DNA from 2 places in the Streptomyces sp. NPDC051322 genome. Region 2 is predicted to be linked to the other one. Evidence: riboswitches for the same ligand, from Rfam matches in the RefSeq annotation. Region 2 holds a riboswitch; the other holds the start of a gene.

Region 1 (3,845 bases), on a different contig from region 2:
GTGCAGCGGTTGCGCGCTGCGGGGCGCTCGGGCCGGACAGTGGTCCTCAAGGTGCGCAGATACGACTTCTCCACGCTGACGCGTTCCGAGACCCTCCGCGGGCCCACCGACGACCCTTCCGTGGTGCGTGAGGCCGCCAGCCGGTTGCTCGAGGCGGTGGACACCACGGGAGGGGTCAGGCTGCTGGGTGTGGGCGTCACCGGGCTCGCCGACTTCACCCAGGAGGATCTGTTCGCCCAGGCCGCCGCCGAACGCGCCGCAGAACCGGAGCCGGAAGGCGAAGCGGCCCTCCCGAGCACCGACGAGACACCGGCCGAGGAGCCACAGCCGCCCGCCCCGCGCCGTTGGCCCGCCGGGCATGATGTGCGGCACAGCGCGTACGGGGCCGGGTGGGTGCAGGGCAGCGGAGTGGGGCGGGTGACGGTGCGGTTCGAGGAGCCGTGGTCGGCGGGGCCGGGCCGGGTGCGGACGTTCGGCGTCGACGACCCCGATCTGGAACCGTCGGAGCCGCTGCCGCTGGTGCGGGTGGTCGAGGCCGAGCCGGACGATCAGCCTTCGCCGCCGGCGAGCCGGCCGAAGTCACGGTCGGGGGACGGTGTGGGAGCCGGTGCCGAGACATCGAGACCGTAGTGGTGGTAGAGCTGAAGCTCCTGTTCCGGGGAGAGATGCCGGCCGACACCGAAATCCGGCGCGTCCTTGATCAGAGTCCGGTCGAAGGGGACCCGCAGCGCCTCCTGCACCACCTCGCTGGGTGCCAGCGGCACGAAGGCGTCCCTGCTGAACAGGCCGGTGCGGACGGCCGCCCATTCGGGTGACCCCGTGGCGTCGTCGAGATAGACCTCGTCCACCGTGCCTATCTTGAGACCGTTGCGGTCGAATGCCTTGCGGCCGATCAGGTTGCGCGGATCGATGTCGGTCTGCACGGTCCCTCCAACTGGTCGCAACTGCTCGGAACATCCCCCACGGATCTGCACCCCCACGGATCCGTATCCCCTACAGAAGTGCAGATGCCGGGCATCGGCCACTCGAACACAGTGGATCTGCGGCGCTGGTAGGCTGGCCAGTGGCTACTGACCCCGCGCGGGAGAGTCCTCCGGAGGAAGTGTCCGGAGGCGCCGAAGGAGCAAATCCTCCCCGGAATCTCTCAGGCACACGTACCGCACGGACGAGGTCACTCTGGAAAGCAGGGGCGGGCATCGGACGGGCACGTCCGGAACCCCTCCTCACCGACGGTGAAAGCCGGCACGTCCCCGGACGGCCGGTGAAACTCTCAGGTTGAGATGACAGAGGGGGAGGCCGTCCGGGTACCCGTGCCGCGGTACCTCTCGCAGGTCGTATCGACCAGGAGGCCTCCCATATGACCGCCGACCGTACTCCGCTCTCCCGGCTGGAGCGTGGCATCCCCTTCGAGCAGCGCCACATCGGGCCCGACGCCGGCGCCCAGGCCAAGATGCTCGCCCATGTCGGTTACGGCTCGCTGGACGAGCTCACCTCCGCCGCGGTGCCCGAAGTGATCAGGAGCGCCGACGAGCTGCGGCTCCCCGAGGCCCGGACCGAGGCCGAGGTACTAGCGGAGCTTCGCTCCCTTGCCGACCGCAACCGGGTGATGGCCCCGATGATCGGGCTCGGCTACTACGGCACCTTCACGCCGCCGGTGATCCTCCGCAATGTCATGGAGAACCCGGCCTGGTACACCGCGTACACGCCCTACCAGCCGGAGATCTCGCAGGGCCGCCTCGAGGCGCTGCTCAACTTCCAGACCGTGGTCGCCGATCTCACCGGGCTGCCCACATCGGGCGCCTCGCTGCTCGACGAGGGCACCGCGGCCGCCGAGGCGATGTCACTCGCCCGCCGGGTCGGCAAGGTGAAGAACGGTGTCTTCCTGGTCCACGCCGACGCGCTGCCGCAGACGGTGGCGGTGATCGAGACCCGAGCCGAGCCGGCCGGTGTGGAGGTCGTGGTCGCCGATCTGAGCGACGGTATTCCGGCCGAGGTGGCCGAGCGCGGGGTGTTCGGCGTGCTGCTGCAGTACCCGGGCGCCTCCGGCCGCGTACAGAACATCCGGCCGGTCGTGGAGCAGGCGCACGAGCTAGGGGCGATCGTCACCGTGGCCGCCGATCTGCTCGCGCTGACGCTGCTCACCTCGCCCGGTGAAGTCGGCGCCGACATCGCGGTGGGCACCACCCAGCGCTTCGGCGTGCCGATGGGCTTCGGCGGCCCGCACGCCGGGTTCATGGCCGTACGCGAGAAGTTCGCCCGCAGCCTGCCCGGTCGGCTCGTGGGGGTTTCGGTGGACGCCGACGGCAACAAGGCGTACCGACTGGCCCTCCAGACGCGTGAGCAGCACATCCGCCGGGAGAAGGCCACCAGCAACATCTGCACCGCGCAGGTGCTGCTCGCGGTGATGGCGGGGATGTACGCGGTGTACCACGGGCCCGACGGCCTGCGGGACATCGCCCGCCGCACCCACCGCTACGCGGCGATCCTGGCCGGCGGACTGCGCGAGGCAGGCGTCGACGTGGTGCACGCCGAGTACTTCGACACGGTGAGCGTCCGGACCGGCGGAAAGGCCGACGAGGTGGTCGCCGCTGCCCGTGAGGGCGGGGTCAATCTGCGCCGGGTCGACGCCGACCGGGTGTCCATCTCCTGCGACGAGACCACCACCCGTGCCCAGCTCGCCGCCGTCTGGGCGGCGTTCGGTGCCGACTGCGACATCGAGGCACTCGACGGGGCCACGCCCGACGCGCTGCCGCAGGGGCTGCTGCGCCAGGACGCGGTACTCACCCACCCCGTCTTCCACCAGCACCGCTCCGAGACAGCGATGCTGCGCTACCTGCGCAAACTCGCCGACCGGGACTACGCGCTGGACCGGGGCATGATCCCGCTCGGCTCCTGCACCATGAAGCTCAACGCCACCACCGAGATGGAGCCGGTCACCTGGCCCGAATTCGGCGCGATCCACCCGTTCGCGCCGGTCGACCAGGCGCAGGGCTACCTGACGCTCATCCATGAGCTGGAGGAGCGTCTCGCCGAGGTCACCGGCTACGACAAGGTCTCGCTGCAGCCCAATGCCGGCTCGCAGGGTGAGCTCGCGGGCCTGCTGGCCGTGCGCGCGTACCACCGGGCGAACGGTGACACCGGGCGCACCGTCTGTCTCATCCCGTCCTCGGCGCACGGCACCAACGCCGCCAGCGCCGTGATGGCCGGAATGAAGGTCGTCGTGGTCAAGACCCGCGAGGACGGCGACGTCGACGTGGCGGACCTGCACGCCAAGATCGAGCAGCACGCCGACGAGCTGGCCGTCCTGATGGTCACCTACCCCTCGACGCACGGCGTCTTCGAGGAGCACATCACCGATATCTGCGCGGCGGTGCACGACGCGGGCGGCCAGGTCTACGTGGATGGGGCCAACCTCAACGCGCTGGTCGGACTCGCCAAGCCCGGCAGGTTCGGCTCGGACGTCTCGCACCTCAATCTGCACAAGACCTTCTGCATTCCGCACGGCGGCGGCGGCCCGGGCGTCGGCCCGGTCGGAGTCCGGGCTCACCTGGCTCCGTACCTGCCGAACCACCCGCTGCAGCCGTCCGCGGGCCCGCAGACCGGTATCGGGCCTATCTCGGCCGCGCCCTGGGGCTCTGCGGGCATCCTGCCGATCTCCTGGGCGTACGTACGTCTCATGGGTGGCGAGGGACTCAAGCGTGCGACGCAGGTGGCCGTGCTCGCGGCCAACTACATCGCCAAGCGACTGGAGCCGCACTACCCGGTGCTCTACACCGGACCGAACGGCCTGGTCGCCCACGAGTGCATCGTGGACCTGCGCCCCCTCTCCAAGGCGACAGGGGTGA
Region 2 (3,845 bases):
TCCCTGACGTAGAAGGGCCGTATCTTCTCCAGCATCCAGTCGACGACCGGATCCTGTGCCACGTCGAGCAGCAGGAGATTGACCGGCCAGCGCACCTCGACCCGGCCGAGCGCCCGGCCGAGCGCGTCCATCGGGGCGTCCCGGCCCGCGCCGTCCCAGGTCGCGAACTCGACGCCCACGAAGAGAACCGGGTCGCCGCCCTCGATCGACGCGAGCGCCCTGCGGGCCGAACGGACCACGCCGATCTGCTCGAACTCGCCGGCGGCCACCGAGAGGAAGTCCACCGGGTCCTCCTGCCAGTCCGGTTCGAAGAGCCGCACCCGTCCGCCGCTCGCCGGCCCGTCCAGCAAGGTGCGCCCGGCCCGGCAGAGCTCGGCGACGGCGGGCGGCGGAAGCGGCATACCGACCGCGCCGCCCGGGTTCACGGCTATGCCGAGTTGCGGTGGAAGACCCCGGGCGAACTCGACGGCGGGCGCCACGGTGAAGGAGAGGTGCGAGCCGACGCACCGCAGGAACTCCGCCTCGGAACTGAAGGCCGGCACGTACGCGCCGCCGTCCAGGTCGAGGGTGGGCAGGTCGAGCGCACGGCTGTCGTTGCTGCCGCCGTTGGGCAGCGGCACCCAGAGGCTGCTGCGCCCGAGCACCTCGATCAGCCGGCCGCCCGCGGCGGGGTTACCGACCGAGGCCGTCAGTACCTCTTCGAGCTCATTGCCCGGCCATGCCATGTCCACCGAGATATCCCCTTCTTACCTGTCGTGTACCGAACGACCCTAACGACCCGGCGCCCCGTCGTGGTTCCGCCCTTCTGCGTAACCGGGCCCGTCCGCGCCACCGGGCCCGTCTCCGAAACCGATCCGGCTCAGCACCCCCGCCGCCGCACGGTCGAGCAGCACCGCCGAGCCGCAGCCGGCGGGCAGCCGTTCGCTCTCCGCGTCGCGCACCAGTCGGCCGATCGCCCGCCGGTGCCTGGCGAAGGCGTACGCGGAGACGCCCCGGCCCCGCTCGGTCTGTCCGGCCCGCGCCACATCCGGCGTCACGTCGAGCAGCAGCAGATGCAGTGCGCAGCCGCGCCGCCGGGCCGCGCGGGCGAGCCGGCCGCGCACCCAGGCCTGGGTGCCGCAGTCGTGCACGACGACGCTCTCGCCGGAGCGCAGCGCCCGCCACAGCCCCGCGTAATGCGCGATCCGCACCAGCGGTCGGTAGCTCCAGTAGGGCAGAAAGCGGGGCATCCGGACCTCCCAGCGCTCCCGTGCGTCCTGCGAGTCGATGCGGTGGGCCGCGGCGGCCCGGTTCAGCAGGGTGGATTTGCCGCTGCCGGGCAGACCGGACACAACCACCACGTCCCCCGGCGCGAAGTGCAGGCCGTACGGGCTGTGGCCGGCCCGGTCCCGCAGATCGCGGACGGTGGGCGCTGTCACCGGCCCTGGCGGACGGCCCATCGCCTCCCGTGCCGACGCGCCCGGCCCGCCGGCCGGTAAAGCCGGACTCCTCAACGGTGTCACCGCGCCCTGTGTCTGCCCCGTCATGACCGCTCCCCCCGTAGGGACGCCCGTCGGGTCCCCCGTCAGGCCGCCCGTCCCGCAGTGAACCCCTGCCCAAGAAGTGTAAAGAAACGGTAATGCGGGACAAGTGATTTGCCGGTCGCACCCGCCGTGCGATGATGTGCGCGCCAACTCCATACAGGCCGTTCGAATCCGCGCGGGAGAGTCCCCGGTCAGTTGCCGGGGCGCCGAAGGAGCAAGTCCCTCCCTTGTAATCTCTCAGGCCCCGTACCGCGCGGACGAGGCAGATCTGAAAAGCGGGCCGCCGCCGTGCGGTCCCACCCAAGGTGCAAGCCGAGCCTTCTCAACAGGCGCCGGCGAACCTCTCAGGTTCCGATGACAGATGGGGAGGAATCACCCTCGCCTGTCATGCCCCGGGAGCCCCACATATGAGCACCACCCCCGACCCCACCCCGCGCCACACAGCGCTCGACGCCCTGCACCGTTCGCTGGGCGCCACGATGACCGACTTCGCGGGCTGGGACATGCCGCTGCGGTACGCCAGTGAACGCGACGAGCACAACGCCGTACGGACCCGCGCCGGACTCTTCGACCTCTCGCACATGGGCGAGATCACCATCACCGGCGCGCAGGCCGTGGATCTGCTGAACCACGCGCTGGTCGGCAACATCGGCACCGTCGGCGCGGGCCGGGCCCGCTACACGATGATCTGCCGGGAGGACGGCGGGATCCTCGATGACCTGATCGTCTACCGGCTGGCCGAAAGCGAATACCTGGTCGTGGCCAATGCGGGCAACGCGCAGACCGTGCTGGACGCACTGGTGGAGCGTTCGTCGGGCTTCGACGCCGAGGTGCGGGACGACCGCGACGCGTATGCCCTGATCGCGGTGCAGGGCCCGGAGTCCCCCGGCATCCTGAAGTCGGTGACCGACGCCGACCTGGACGGACTGAAGTACTACGCCGGCCTGCCCGGCACGGTCGCCGGCGTCCCCGCGCTGATCGCCCGTACCGGCTACACCGGCGAGGACGGCTTCGAGTTGTTCGTCGCCCCGTCCGACGCCGAGAAGGTGTGGCAGGCACTGACCGAGGCCGGCGCCCCGGTGGGTCTGGTTCCCTGTGGTCTCTCCTGCCGCGACACGCTGCGCCTGGAGGCGGGCATGCCGCTCTACGGGCACGAGCTGACCACCGCGCTGACGCCCTTCGACGCCGGTCTCGGCAGGGTCGTCAAGTTCGAGAAGGAGGGCGACTTCGTCGGGCGCACCGCCCTGGAGGCCGCCGCCGAGCGGGCGTCCTCGAACCCGCCGCGCAAGCTGGTCGGCCTGATCGCCGAGGGCCGCCGGGTCCCCCGGGCGGGCTATCCGGTCGTCGCCGAAGGCCGGGTGATCGGCGAGGTCACATCGGGCGCCCCCTCGCCCACCATCGGCAAGCCGATCGCCATGGCCTACGTCGACGCGGCACACGCCGAGCCGGGCACCTCCGGCGTGGGCGTGGACATTCGCGGTACGCATGAGCCGTACGAGGTCGTGGCGCTCCCCTTCTACAAGCGCCAGAAGTGACCCAGCACACCCCTCCGGGTCCCGCCTTCATCTCAGCACTCAAGACATCCGTTCATCAGCACTCCACCGCATCCGGGAGAATCAGGTCATGAGCAACCCCCAGCAGCTGCGTTACAGCAAGGAGCACGAGTGGCTGTCGGGCGCCGAGGACGGCGTCTCGACGGTCGGCATCACCGAGTTCGCGGCCAACGCGCTCGGCGACGTCGTCTACGCACAGCTCCCTGAGGCCGGCTCCACGGTGACCGCGGGCGAGACCTGCGGTGAGCTGGAGTCGACCAAGTCGGTCAGCGACCTGTACGCACCGGTCTCCGGTGAGATCACCGAGGTCAATCAGGACGTCATCGACGACCCGTCGCTGGTGAACACCGCCCCCTTCGAGGGCGGTTGGCTGTTCAAGGTGCGCGTCACCGGTGAGCCGGACGATCTGCTCTCCGCCGACGAGTACGACGCTCTCTCCGCCGGCAACTAGGGACTTTTGATGTCGCTTCTGAACTCCTCCCTCCATGAGCTCGACCCGGACGTCGCCGCCGCTGTCGACGCCGAGCTGGACCGCCAGCAGTCCACCCTCGAAATGATCGCCTCGGAGAACTTCGCTCCGGTCGCCGTCATGGAGGCCCAGGGCTCGGTCCTCACCAACAAGTACGCCGAGGGCTACCCCGGCCGCCGCTACTACGGCGGCTGCGAGCACGTCGATGTCATCGAGCAGATCGCCATCGACCGGGTGAAGGCGCTCTTCGGCGCCGAGCACGCGAACGTGCAGCCGCACTCGGGTGCCCAGGCCAACGCC

Evidence for each region. Region 2 has a riboswitch for glycine ahead of gcvT (glycine cleavage system aminomethyltransferase GcvT). Riboswitches for the same ligand answer to the same signal wherever they lie in the genome.
Region 1: linked by a shared signal. The riboswitch ahead of gcvP (aminomethyl-transferring glycine dehydrogenase) and the one ahead of gcvT (glycine cleavage system aminomethyltransferase GcvT) in region 2 are both predicted to bind glycine.

Annotation. Positions count from the first base shown of each region.
Region 1 is NZ_JBFBAK010000004.1:454,842-458,686, reverse strand. Features, by position in the region: gene AB0436_RS13290 (DNA polymerase IV) at 1-630, shown strand, start outside; gene AB0436_RS13285 (PRC-barrel domain-containing protein) at 549-923, opposite strand; glycine riboswitch at 1,072-1,170, shown strand; gene gcvP (aminomethyl-transferring glycine dehydrogenase) at 1,358-3,845, shown strand, end outside.
Region 2 is NZ_JBFBAK010000008.1:147,633-151,477, reverse strand. Features, by position in the region: gene AB0436_RS19965 (enhanced serine sensitivity protein SseB) at 1-725, opposite strand, end outside; gene AB0436_RS19960 (AAA family ATPase) at 771-1,439, opposite strand; glycine riboswitch at 1,690-1,785, shown strand; gene gcvT (glycine cleavage system aminomethyltransferase GcvT) at 1,931-3,058, shown strand; gene gcvH (glycine cleavage system protein GcvH) at 3,147-3,527, shown strand; gene glyA (serine hydroxymethyltransferase) at 3,537-3,845, shown strand, end outside.